Regions from separate parts of the Mesorhizobium sp. LjNodule214 genome, predicted to be linked through region 1. Evidence: riboswitches for the same ligand, from Rfam matches in the RefSeq annotation. Region 1 holds a riboswitch; each other region holds the start of a gene.
What was found. Region 1 has a riboswitch for thiamine pyrophosphate ahead of thiC (phosphomethylpyrimidine synthase ThiC). Riboswitches for the same ligand answer to the same signal wherever they lie in the genome.
Positions count from the first base shown of each region.

Region 2: it holds a riboswitch for thiamine pyrophosphate, as region 1 does, so the genes downstream of both, thiC (phosphomethylpyrimidine synthase ThiC) here and thiC (phosphomethylpyrimidine synthase ThiC) in region 1, are expected to answer to the same signal.
Region 3: it holds a riboswitch for thiamine pyrophosphate, as region 1 does, so the genes downstream of both, thiB (thiamine ABC transporter substrate binding subunit) here and thiC (phosphomethylpyrimidine synthase ThiC) in region 1, are expected to answer to the same signal.

Region 1 is NZ_CAXUPE020000004.1:314,087-318,342, forward strand. It holds gene thiO (glycine oxidase ThiO) at 1-689, opposite strand, end outside; gene thiC (phosphomethylpyrimidine synthase ThiC) at 686-2,521, opposite strand; TPP riboswitch at 2,625-2,741, opposite strand; gene queE (7-carboxy-7-deazaguanine synthase QueE) at 3,021-3,758, opposite strand; gene queD (6-carboxytetrahydropterin synthase QueD) at 3,755-4,111, opposite strand; gene queC (7-cyano-7-deazaguanine synthase QueC) at 4,111-4,256, opposite strand, start outside.
Region 2 is NZ_CAXUPE020000001.1:2,083,806-2,088,061, forward strand. It holds gene thiO (glycine oxidase ThiO) at 1-336, opposite strand, end outside; gene thiC (phosphomethylpyrimidine synthase ThiC) at 333-2,168, opposite strand; TPP riboswitch at 2,272-2,388, opposite strand; gene panD (aspartate 1-decarboxylase) at 2,496-2,948, opposite strand; gene nadC (carboxylating nicotinate-nucleotide diphosphorylase) at 3,012-3,866, opposite strand; gene ACSQ3Z_RS09915 (L-aspartate oxidase) at 3,866-4,256, opposite strand, start outside.
Region 3 is NZ_CAXUPE020000001.1:250,325-254,580, forward strand. It holds gene thiP (thiamine/thiamine pyrophosphate ABC transporter permease) at 1-1,569, opposite strand, end outside; gene thiB (thiamine ABC transporter substrate binding subunit) at 1,578-2,591, opposite strand; TPP riboswitch at 2,634-2,748, opposite strand; gene ACSQ3Z_RS01175 (thiamine diphosphokinase) at 2,883-3,527, shown strand; gene ACSQ3Z_RS01180 (ABC-F family ATP-binding cassette domain-containing protein) at 3,527-4,256, shown strand, end outside.

The sequences.
Region 1 (4,256 bases):
GTCGCCCCAACCATGAAACGGTGGTCGGTGCGTGGCACCACGTAGAGCGGAAAGCGCGGATGAAGCAGACGGACCGGGCGCGACAGCGAGATATCAGACGTGCGCAGGATCAGCATTTCGCCACGAACGCCACGCAGCCTGTCATCGGCTGCTGCCAATCCCGTGCAGTCGATCTGACGATCGAAACCGGAAACATGCCCGGCGTCGGCGCCAAAGTGGAATTCGACACCCATGGCTGCGAGCTTGCTATGAAGTGCCGCCATCGCCTGGCGCGGGTCGAGATGGGCCTCGCCGGGGAAGAGCAGTCCGCAGCGGAAGCGGCCGGCGAGGTCGGGCTCCAGGATCGCGGTTTCGTCTTCATCGACACGCCGATGCCCCGACGTGCGACTGGCGAACCGGTCGAGCTCGCCAGTGTCACGCGGCGCGGCCACGACCAGTGTTCCGGCCCGTGTCACCTGACCCGGCAGTGCCGCATCCCACCAGTCGGCGGCGTTGCGTCCGAGATCCAGCACCGGCCGCTCGGCGCTTTCACGCTCGCACCATGGCGCCAGCATGCCGCCGGCGAACCACGACGCATTGCCACCAAGGCCGTGCCGGATCTCGGCGACTGTGACCGTCGCGCCGCGGGCGGCGAGTTCGAAGGCCGCGGTGAGGCCGGCGACGCCGGCCCCTTTGACCAGCACCCTCATGACCGTTCCGGCGCCTCTGGCATGAGCGGTACGCCGGTCTCGTCAGCTGGCATGTAGAGATCGCCGCCCTCGCGGTATTTCGCCGCCATCGCCGCCATGCCCTCTTTCTGTGCCTCGGCACGGATGTCGTGGGAGATACGCATTGAGCAGAATTTCGGCCCGCACATCGAGCAGAAATGCGCCAGCTTGTGGGCCTCCTTGGGCAAGGTCTGGTCGTGGAAGGACCGCGCGGTTTCGGGGTCGAGCGACAGGTTGAACTGGTCTTCCCAGCGGAACTCGAAGCGCGCGCGCGAAAGGGCATCATCCCTGGTTTTCGCTGCCGGGTGGCCCTTCGCCAGGTCGGCGGCATGGGCGGCTATCTTGTAGGTGATCACACCAATCTTGACATCGTTGCGATCGGGAAGGCCGAGATGCTCCTTGGGCGTGACGTAGCAGAGCATGGCGGTGCCGAACCAACCGATCATCGCGGCGCCGATGCCTGAGGTGATGTGGTCGTAGCCCGGCGCAATGTCGGTCGTCAGCGGTCCAAGCGTATAGAATGGCGCCTCGCCGCAGACGGCGAGTTGCTTGTCCATGTTCTCCTTGATCTTGTGCATCGGTACGTGGCCGGGCCCCTCGATCATCACCTGGCAGTCTTTTGCCCAGGCGATCTTCGTCAGCTCGCCGAGCGTTTCCAGCTCTGCGAATTGCGCCGCGTCGTTGGCGTCGGCAATCGAGCCCGGACGAAGGCCGTCGCCGAGCGAAAAGGACACGTCATAGGCGCGGCAGATGTCGCAGATTTCGGCGAAATGCTCGTAAAGGAAGCTCTCCCGGTGATGGTGCAGGCACCATTTGGCCATGATCGACCCACCGCGCGAGACGATGCCCGTGACCCGGTCGACGGTCAGCGGGATGTAGTGCAGCCGCACGCCGGCGTGGATGGTGAAATAGTCGACGCCCTGTTCGGCCTGTTCGATCAGCGTGTCGCGGTAGACCTCCCAGGTCAGGTCCTCAGCAACGCCGCCGACCTTTTCCAACGCCTGGTAAAGCGGCACGGTGCCGATCGGCACCGGTGAATTGCGCACGATCCAGTCGCGGATATTGTGTATGTTGCGGCCGGTCGACAGGTCCATCACCGTATCGGCGCCCCAGCGGATCGCCCAGACCATCTTTTCGACCTCTTCGGCCATCGAAGAGGTGACGGCGGAATTGCCGATATTGGCGTTGATCTTCACCAGGAAATTGCGGCCGATGATCATCGGCTCGCTCTCGGGATGATTGATGTTGGCGGGAATGATTGCCCGCCCGCGCGCCACCTCGTCGCGCACGAATTCCGGCGTGACGAAATCGGGCAGCGTCGCGCCGAAAGGCTCGCCGTCGCGCTGCAGCTTGCCGTGCAGGATCTCGCGACCGAGGTTCTCGCGGATGGCGACGAACTCCATCTCAGGCGTAATGATGCCGGCGCGCGCGTAGGCAAGCTGAGTCACCGCCTTGCCGGCCTTGGCCCTGAGCGGCCGGTTGCGGACCGGAAATTCCGGTGTCAGGCGCTCGCCCACCACGAATCCGTTGTCTTCCGGCCGGACATGGCGGCCATCATAGGCTTCGACATCGCCGCGCGCCGCAATCCATTCATGGCGAAGCCGGGCGAGGCCGTTTTCGATGCTGGTTTCGGCAGTCGGGTCGGTATAGGGGCCGGACGGATCATAGACGATGACGGGCGGTTCACCCGCCGTCGGATGGACGGAAATTTCGCGCATCGGCACCCTGATCTGGGGGTGGATGGCACCGGGCTTATGGATTTTCCGTGAGGCGGGCAGTGGTCCCGTCGATACGGCGGGGGTGAGGGCATTCATTTGAGGCTCCTTTGCTCATGCATTGGAGACCCAGTTCTGTGCCGGAAGGATGAAAAGACGCTTTTGTCGACCTGTTCAAAACAGGTCTTCGGGCGTGAACTCCCGCAAAGCGCTTGCACCGTCCCTACGCCAGTATGAACTGGATCAGGTTCAACGGGTCACTGCGCCGCGAAAGCCAGCAGTATCTCAGCCCCTTGCCGGGACTCCCCTGGTGAATGCATCGAATTGAAAGGGCCGGCGCTATTTTGTCAAGCGCATTTGGCCGACGGCGGTGATCTGCTACCAATCAAACCCAGCGGAAGCGCGCGCACGTATCGAGAGCAAGTCACGCCCAGACGAGCGGTGAAGCGCCCCCAATAAGGCGAGCCCTCATGCGGATTCGGTCCCTTTTCCAGCACGGTGTTTTCGGGGCTTTCCGGAACGAGACTGCTGCCGCCCAGTTGGGTGAGATTGCTATAGATGTCTGTCTTGCTCGTCGTCGGCAATCCTTCCCCTTCGGCTAGACGCCCCGTTTGTTTCCCCAGAGCAGAACATGAAGCTGCGGCAGTACACGCGCCTCGAACCACCTGTCACGGGTCACCTTTTCAACCAGCCATTCCATGCGCCTCATCACACCGGCCATGTCGATGAACGCGTCTTCGTCGCCGGGACGCGGCGGCGTGTGATTGCCGGGCTGCAGATAGACGGGTAATTGCGGGTAGCGCGCCGCGGCGTCTTTGGCATAGGCATAGTCATCATCGTCGAAGACAACGAGCTTGAGCGCCATCTGCGGCTTATCCTGCGCCGCCTCTAAGCAGGCGTCGAACGCGGCCCAATCTGTCGTCATTTCGCTTGAGGGCGGCTTGGGGCTTAATACCAGCACGTCGAGATCCGCGAACCATTGCTTAGACACCGAGCCTTGGGTTTCCAATGCAAAACGGTAGCCCTCACCATGCCCGCGGTCGATCAACTGGCCAAGCGGCTGGATGGCCGGATTGCCGCCCGACAGCGATACCATCACGGGCTGACCGCCGGAAAGCGCAATGACCTTTTGCCAAACCGCGTCGGGAGACATCATCTCCCAATCATGGCGGAAGCGACGGTCCACCGCATGCAGGCTGTCGCACCAGGAACAGCGATAATCGCACCCGCCGGTTCTTACGAACACCGTCGGCAAGCCGATCAGCACGCCTTCGCCCTGAATGGTCGGCCCAAAAATCTCGCTCACCCGGATTCCGGGATGCAACGCGCAAGTCATGGTCGGTATTCCGCCCAGGTTTTCGGCGTCTCGCTCACCCGCACGGCGGAGGTTTCGGGTAGCCGCACCTTGCACCAGTCGTAGAAGTGCCTGGCCAGACATTCCGCTGTGGCATGGTCATGCCCCAGCACGTCGTTAAGATGCCGATGGTCGAACGTCCCATCGATGTAGTGCTTGAACGCCGCCAGATCTTGGTAGTCGCGCACAAAGCCGTGTTCGTCCAGTTCGCCACCTGAAAGCTCCACTACGACGATGTAGTTGTGGCCGTGCAGACGTGCGCACTGATGATCTGGTGGCAAGGAGGTGAGCTGATGCGAGGCCGAGAAGTGGAACTCTTTGGTAATGCGGAACATCACGCGCTCCTTGTCTGGATAGCGTGGAGCCAGAAGTCTGCGTCCTCATAATCTGTCGGGTCGGTGATGCCGGCCAGATCGAATGCTTCGCGCCGTTCGACGCATGTCCCGCAGCGACCGCAATGACGTGCGCCGCCCTTGTAGC
Region 2 (4,256 bases), on a different contig from region 1:
GTTTTCATCGACAGGCCTGTACCCCGACGTGCGACTGGCAAACCGGTCGAGCTCGCCTGCATCGCGCGGCGCGGCCACGACCAGTGTTCCGGCCCGCGTCACCTGCCCGGGCGTTGCCGTATCCCACCAGTCGGCGGCGTCGCGTCCGAGATCGAGCACCGGCTGCTCGGCGCTTTCACGCTCGCACCATGGCGCCAGCATGCCGCCGGCGAACCACGACGCATTGCCGCCGAGGCTAAGTCTCGTCTCGGCAACCGTCACCGCCGCGCCGCGGGTGGCGAGTTCGAAAGCCGCGGTGAGGCCGGCGACGCCGGCCCCTTTGATCAACACCTTCATGATGTCTCATGCGCCTCCGGCATGAGCGGTGCGCCGCTCTCTTCCGCTGGCACGTAGAGATCGCCGCCATCGCGGTATTTCGCCGCCATCGCCGCCATGCCCTCTTTCTGAGCCTCGGCGCGGATGTCGTGGGATATTCGCATTGAGCAGAATTTCGGCCCGCACATCGAGCAGAAATGCGCCAGCTTGTGGGCCTCCTTGGGCAAGGTCTGGTCGTGGAAGGACCGCGCGGTTTCGGGGTCGAGCGACAGGTTGAACTGGTCTTCCCAGCGGAACTCGAAGCGCGCGCGCGAAAGGGCATCATCCCTGGTTTTCGCTGCCGGGTGGCCCTTCGCCAGGTCGGCGGCATGGGCGGCTATCTTGTAGGTGATCACACCAATCTTGACATCGTTGCGATCGGGAAGGCCGAGATGCTCCTTGGGCGTGACGTAGCAGAGCATGGCGGTGCCGAACCAACCGATCATCGCGGCGCCGATGCCTGAGGTGATGTGGTCGTAGCCCGGCGCAATGTCGGTCGTCAGCGGTCCAAGCGTATAGAATGGCGCCTCGCCGCAGACGGCGAGTTGCTTGTCCATGTTCTCCTTGATCTTGTGCATCGGTACGTGGCCGGGCCCCTCGATCATCACCTGGCAGTCTTTTGCCCAGGCGATCTTCGTCAGCTCGCCGAGCGTTTCCAGCTCTGCGAATTGCGCCGCGTCGTTGGCGTCGGCAATCGAGCCCGGACGAAGGCCGTCGCCGAGCGAAAAGGACACGTCATAGGCGCGGCAGATGTCGCAGATTTCGGCGAAATGCTCGTAAAGGAAGCTCTCCCGGTGATGGTGCAGGCACCATTTGGCCATGATCGACCCACCGCGCGAGACGATGCCCGTGACCCGGTCGACGGTCAGCGGGATGTAGTGCAGCCGCACGCCGGCGTGGATGGTGAAATAGTCGACGCCCTGTTCGGCCTGTTCGATCAGCGTGTCGCGGTAGACCTCCCAGGTCAGGTCCTCGGCAATGCCGTTGACCTTTTCGAGCGCCTGATAGAGCGGCACCGTGCCGATCGGCACCGGCGCATTGCGCACGATCCATTCGCGGATGTTGTGGATGTTGCGGCCGGTCGAGAGGTCCATCACCGTATCGGCGCCCCAGCGGATCGCCCAGACCATCTTTTCCACCTCCTCGGCCATCGACGAGGTGACCGCTGAGTTTCCGATATTGGCGTTGATCTTCACCAGGAAATTGCGGCCGATGATCATCGGCTCGCTCTCGGGATGATTGATGTTTGCGGGAATGATCGCCCGGCCGCGAGCCACCTCGTCGCGCACGAATTCCGGCGTGACGAAGTCGGGGATCGCCGCGCCGAAGGCTTCGCCGTCGCGCTCAAGCTTGCCGCGCAGGATCTCGCGGCCGAGGTTCTCGCGGATCGCGACGAACTCCATTTCAGGCGTGATGATACCGGCGCGCGCATAGGCAAGCTGGGTGACCGCCTTGCCTGCCTTGGCCCTGAGCGGCCGGTTACGAATGGGAAATTCCGGCGTCAGGCGCTCGCCGGTGGCGAACCCATTGTCTTCCGGCCGGACATGGCGGCCGTCATAGGCTTCGACATCGCCGCGCGCCGTGACCCATTCGTGGCGAAGCCGGGCAAGGCCCTTTTCGATGCTGGTTTCGAGAGCAGGGTCGGTATAGGGGCCGGACGGATCGTAGACGGTGACGGGCGGCTCCCCGGCCGTCGGATGGACTGAGATTTCGCGCATCGGCACTTTGATGTGCGGATGGAGGACGCCGGACTTGTGGATCTTCCGCGAGGCGGGCAGTGGTCCCGTCGACACGGCGGGGGTGAGGGCATTCATCGTGAGGCTCCTTTGCTCATGCATTGGAGACCCAGTTCTGTGCCGGAAGGATGAAAAGACGCTTCTGTCGACCTGCCGAAACAGGATCTCGGGCGTAAACTCCCGCAAAGCGCTTGCACCGTCCCTACGCCAGTATGAACTGGATCAGGTTCAACGGGTCACTGCGCCGCGAAAGCCAGCAGTATCTCAGCCCCTTGCCGGGACTCCCCTGGTGAATGCATCGAATTGAACGGGCCGGCGCTGTCTTGTCAAGCGCATTCGGCCCGCTGCGGTGATAGGCGACCAATCAAACGCAGCGGAAATGCACGCGCGGGTATGGAGAGCAAGTCACGCCCCGGAGACCAGGGCGGGAATGGCCAAAGCCTCATTCGCCTCGTCAAGGACGGAAAAACTGTACCGGCCGTGCGTGTCAAGATCGACCGAGTAGCTCAGGCGGTCGCGTATGTGGTTGTCTTGGTCGAACGTGACGATCCGCGGCTTCAGTGCGGTGATCCGCGCTTCGTCCACGTAGAGGGAGTTGCAGACGATGATTTGGTCGCCGGGCTGGCAGGTGCGGGCGGCCGCACCATTGAGGATGCAGCATCGTGAGCCGCGCTCGCCGAGAATGACATAGGTCGAAATCCGCGCACCGGAATTCTTGTTCCAGATCTCCACGAACTCCATGGGCAGGATCCCCGCTGCTTCACAGTGGTCAGGGTCCAGCGTTATCGATCCATGGTAATTGAGGTTCGCTTCGGTGACATGGATGCCGTGCAGCTTGCCGGCGACTATTTTTCGCATTGGTCCGGTGCCCTATTCGTGTCGAGAAGAAGTCATTCAGCTGCCGACGGCCAGGCTCGACGGTCAAAGCTCACGGTAGTCGAGCCCGATGTCGAGGATCGGCGCACTGTGGGTCAGCCAGCCGATGGAAATCAGATCGACACCGGTCGCGGCGACGGCTGACGCCGTATTGACGGTGATCCTGCCTGACGCCTCGGTGATTGCCCGGCCGGCAACCATGGCCACCGCCTGCCGCAACGCGTCGACCGACATGTTGTCGAGCAGCACTGCGTCGGGGGCGAGAGGCAAGGCTTCCTCCAACTGGGCCAGCGTATCGACCTCAACTTCGATCTTGACGAGATGGCCGGCGCCGGCCCGCGCCCGCTCGATGGCGGGGCGAATTCCGCCGGCGACGGCGATGTGGTTGTCCTTGATCAGGATGGCGTCGTCGAGGCCGAAACGGTGATTGGCGCCGCCGCCGGCGCGCACGGCGTACTTTTCGACCGCCCGCAATCCAGGCGTCGTCTTGCGTGTGCAGACGATCTTCGCAGCGTGGCCCCGAACAGCCGCGACGACCGATGCGGTCGCCGTGGCGATGCCGCTCAAATGACAAAGAAAATTGAGCGCCGTCCGTTCCGCCGTGAGTATGGCGCGGGCCGGACCGCTCACCGAGGCAATGATCTCGCCTTGCGCGACGGCGATACCGTCAGGCAGATGCACTTTCACGTCGACGCTCTGGTCGATGAGCCGGAAGGCGAGCGTCGCCAGATCGAGCCCGGCGACAGTTCCGGCCTGACGCGCAGTCAGCACTGTTGTCGCATGATGATCTTTCGGTACGACGGCGTCGGTGGTCAGGTCGCCGGCCCTGCCAAAGTCTTCGAGGAGCGCTGCCCGCACCAGAGGCTCGAGCATGATTGCGGGAAGTGGTGAGAGATGCATCACAGGACACTTTCCAGCGTTGGGGAGAATGCGAGGTCCCGCGCTGCCGCCACTGCCGCGTTGAGCGTGATTTCGGAACGGCGGGCGACAGCTGCATGATGCGGAAAGTCCGACCGGAAATGAGCACCGCGGCTTTCCCGGCGCAGCAAGGCGGCAATGGTGATCATCAATCCAATGGCCGCGGGACCGGACGCCGCGTCGTGCCGCTGCAACAGCGGCAGCAAGGCCCGCGCGGCCTCTTTCAACCCTTCGCCATCTCGCATGACGCCGAGGGCACGCGACAGGAGAGGGCGCACAGGCCTTGGGTCCGGCGTGGGCAGGTCAGGTGCCGTCGCTGGTTTTCCGCTGCCGTCGGGCGAACCCGCTACACTCTCGGCAACCCAGCGCGCG
Region 3 (4,256 bases), on a different contig from region 1:
GAGCGCCAGGCAAACCAAGCCGAGCAGCAAGGCCAGGCCGGCGGCATCCGCCGTCCGGTAACTGCCCATGCGCGCCAACAAAAGATAAGGCAAGGTCTGCACCGAATCGCTGCCGAACAGCGCGATCACGCCGAGATCGCCGAGCGACAGCGCCATGGCGAAGGCAAAGGCAGTGGCCAGCGGCCGCCTGAGCGATGGCCAGTCGACCAGAATGAGCCGGCTCCAGCCCGAGATGCCAAGTTGCGCGCAAAGCCGTTCATGGCGTTCGCTTGCCGCATCATAGGCGGGACGCACGGCACGGATGGCGAAGGGCATCGCCATCACCGCGTTGACGGCAACGACCATGACAGGGGCGACGGCAAAGACGTCGCTGACCGTACGCAACAAAAGGAACCAGCCGGCACCGACGACGATGGGCGGCACGACCAGCACGAAGCCGGCGCCGGTATCAGTGGCATGTTCGAGCAGCGTCCGAGGGCCGGCGCCCCGCATCAGCGCGAGTGCCCGCCGCGCCATGATGAGCGACAGCGACAGCGCCACCGCCAGCAGTGCCGACAGCAAGGCAAGCGCGACGCTGGTCAGCGTCGCCTGTCGCACGGCAGCCTCGCCCGCCAGCCGGCCGAGATCGGCGCCGAGCCCGGCTGCCAGCGTCGCTGCCATCGGTCCGGCGACGAACAGCAGTGCCAGGCAGATCAAGGTGACGTTCAACGCGGTCTCGGCCGTGCCGGCGGAAAGATACCGTCGCGGCGCCACCGGCAAATTGGCATCGCCAACCGTGTTGGCGCCGAGCCGCATCAAGGCCAGCACGACGACGAAGGTCAGAGCGATCTGCAGAAATGTTAGCGTTACGGCCCGCGCGGGATCGAAATCGAACCGCAGCGCCTGGTAGATGGCAACCTCCAGCGTCGTGGCGGCCGGGCCGCCGCCCAACGTCAGCACGATGGTGAAGGAGGTGATGCAGAGCATGAAGACGAGCCCGGCAATGCCCGGCAACGCCGCGCGTAGCGCCGGCCATTCGATCAGGCGGAAGGCCGGTTTTGCGCCCATGCCGAGCTGGCTCGCCAGGCGCCATTGGTTGGCCGGGATCGTCCCCAGCGCTTCGAGGAACAGCCTTGTGGCCAAAGGCAGGTTGAAGAAGACATGGGCCATGAGAATGCCTGACAGCCCGTAGATACCCGGCCAGCCCTGGTCGCCGAGCAAGCCGGCGAAATAACCGGCATTGCCATAGAGCGCTAGGATGCCGAGCGCCGCGACGATGGCCGGCAGCGCCAACGGCAGGGCGAAAAGCTGCAGGATCAAGCCGCGGCCGAAAAAGCGCGGGTGCCGCGACAGGGCGCGCGCCACGAACAGCGCCGGCATGACGGAAAGCAGCGTCGACAAAAGCGCCTGCCAGAGTGTGAAGCGGGCGACACGCAGGAGGTACGGGTCGAAGGCCGACGCAGCACCGGAAAGGTCGCGTGCGCCTTCGAGGATGAGCCCGGCAGACGCGCCGCCGATCAGCAGTGCAATGGCGGCAAGCGCGACGATGCCGGCGGTGACACGGGAATCGGTCGAACGCGCCGGCGCCATCCCGACCCCTACTTGCTCATCACCGCCAGCCATTCGTCGACCCAGGCCTTGCGGTTGGCCGCGACTTCTTCCGGGCTGAACAGCAAGGTCTTGGTCGGCTTGACCAGCTTGTCGAAGGCCGGGTTGAGCGTCTTGTCGGTCTTGCCGGCCGGGAACATCCAGTTGGTTTCCGGAATAATATTCTGGAACTTCGGCCCGGTCATGAAGGCCATGAACTTTTCCGCCAGCGGGTTCTTGGCGCCGGTCGTGGTGATGCCAGCAACCTCGATCTGCAGATACTCGCCTTCCTCGAAGGCGGCCGCCTGGTAGCGCTCGGTGTTTTCGGCGACCATGTGGTAGGCCGGCGACGTCGTGTAGGACAGCACCATCGGCGCTTCGCCCTTGGTGAACAGGCCGTACGCCTCGCTCCAGCCGGGCGTCACTGTCAGTACTTTCGACTTGAGCTTGGCCCAGGCCTCCGGCGCCTTGTCGCCATAGACCGACTTGACCCAGAGCAGCAGGCCGAGGCCCGGTGTCGAGGTGCGCGGATCCTGGATGACGATCTTGTCGGTTGCATCGCCCTCGACCAGTTCCTTCAGGCTCTTCGGCGGCACTTTCAACTTTTCGGTGTCGTAGACGACAGCGAAGTAGCCATAGTCGAACGGCACGAAGGTGTCGTCGCTCCAGCCGCCCGGCACGTTGACGTCGGACACCGCGCCATGCGGCGCAAACAGGCCGGTAGCCTTGGCTTCGGCGGTCAGATTGGTGTCGAGGCCGAGCACGATGTCGGCCTTGGTCGAGGCCCCTTCGAGCTTGACGCGGTTGAGCAGCGCCACGCCGTCGGCGACCGAGACGAAGTCGAGGGTGCAGCCGCATTCGACTTCGAATTCCTTCTTCACCACCGGGCCCGGACCCCACTCGGCGGTGAAACTCTCATAGGTGTAGACGGTGAGTTTTTCCTGGGCCGATGCCGGCCCGGACACGGCAAAAACGGATGCCGCGAGGACTGTTGCTGAGACAAGCGAGTGTAAAAGCGTGCGCATCGGCGCCTCCTTCGTTCGTGTGAAAGGAATTGAGGCGCCGGGTTGTCCGAAACGTCTAATCCCTCCGCCGGTACAAACCGGATCAGGTTCAGCGGGTTGGCGAGACTGCCTCTCAGCCGGTCCGCGAAGATCGCGTCCGGCACCCCGTTAGAGCGTTTCGACACATAGGCCCGGCCGATCAGCCGCGCAAGCGGAACTTTGCCGGGCATCCAATGCATGTTGCCCAAAGACGCGACGCACTTAAGGCGCGGCCTTCCGTTTCGCAGGCAGGGCTGGTAAGGGCCACGAGATATGAGCACATTCACCATCCTGCTTGGCGGCGATCTCATCCGCACGCCGCTGCTCGACCGCCAGATCGAGGGCACGCGCGTCATCGCCGCCGACGCCGGCATCGGCCATGCCCGGATGCTGGGGGTGATGCCCGAACTCTGGGTCGGCGATTTCGATTCCGTTCCCGCGGATTTGCCCGCCGATCTGGCCGCCGTGCCGCGCCACGTGTTTCCGCCCGAGAAAGACCAGACCGACGGCGAACTGGCGATATCAGCCGCACTCGAACGCGGCGCCACCAGCCTGGTTCTCGCCGGCGCCTTTGGCGGCAAGCGTGCCGACCACGCCTTCCTGCACCTGGCCCTCGCGGTGCGCCTGGCCGAAGGCGGAATGGATGTGCTTTTGACCAGCGGCGCGCAGGAAGGCACTCCGCTTTTGCCGGGAAAAGCCGGTTTCGACTATGCCGACGGCACGCTGTTTTCGGTGCTTGGTTTCTCCGATCTTGCCGGCCTCAGCGTCACCGGCGCCAAATGGCCGCTCGACCATGTCGAGGTTGCGTTCGGCTCGTCGTTGACCATTTCCAACGAGGTCAAGGGCCGGCTCGAAATCGCCTTGGGCAGCGGCCGCGCGCTGCTGCTTGCCCACCCATACCCCTTGCCCGAAAGCTGATCATGGCCCCGCTTCTCAATCTCGACGGGGTCAAGCTCACCTTCGGCGGCACGCCGCTGCTTGACGGCGCCGAACTCAGCGCCTCGGCCGGCGACAAGATCGCTCTGGTCGGCCGCAATGGCTCCGGCAAGTCGACGCTGCTGAAGATCGCCGCCGGGCTGATCGAGCCGCAGGACGGCGAAGTGTTCCGCCAGCCCTCGGCGACCGTGCGCTATCTGCCGCAAATGCCTGACATGGACGATTTCGCCAACGTTCGCGCCTATGTCGAGGCGGGACTGGGACCTGCCGACGATCCCTACCGCGCCACCTATCTGATGGAACACCTCGGCCTCACCGGCGAGGAGAAGCCGAATGATCTCTCCGGCGGCGAGGCAAGGCGCGCAGCACTCGCCCGCGTCATGGCGCCCGAGCCCGACATCTTGCTGCTTGATGAGCCGACCAACCATCTCGATTTGTCGGTGATTGAGTGGCTGGAAGAGGAGCTTGCCCGCACCTCGTCGGCACTGATCCTCATCTCGCATGACCGCCGTTTTCTCGAGCGCGTCTCGCGCGCCACAGTCTGGCTCGACCGCGGCCAAACCCGGCGGCTGGACAAGGGCTTTGGCCATTTCGAGGAATGGCGCGACCAGGTTCTGGAAGAGGAAGAGCGCGAGCAGCACAAACTCGGCCGCCAGATCGTGCGCGAGGAGCACTGGCTGCGCTACGGCGTGACGGCGCGGCGCAAGCGCA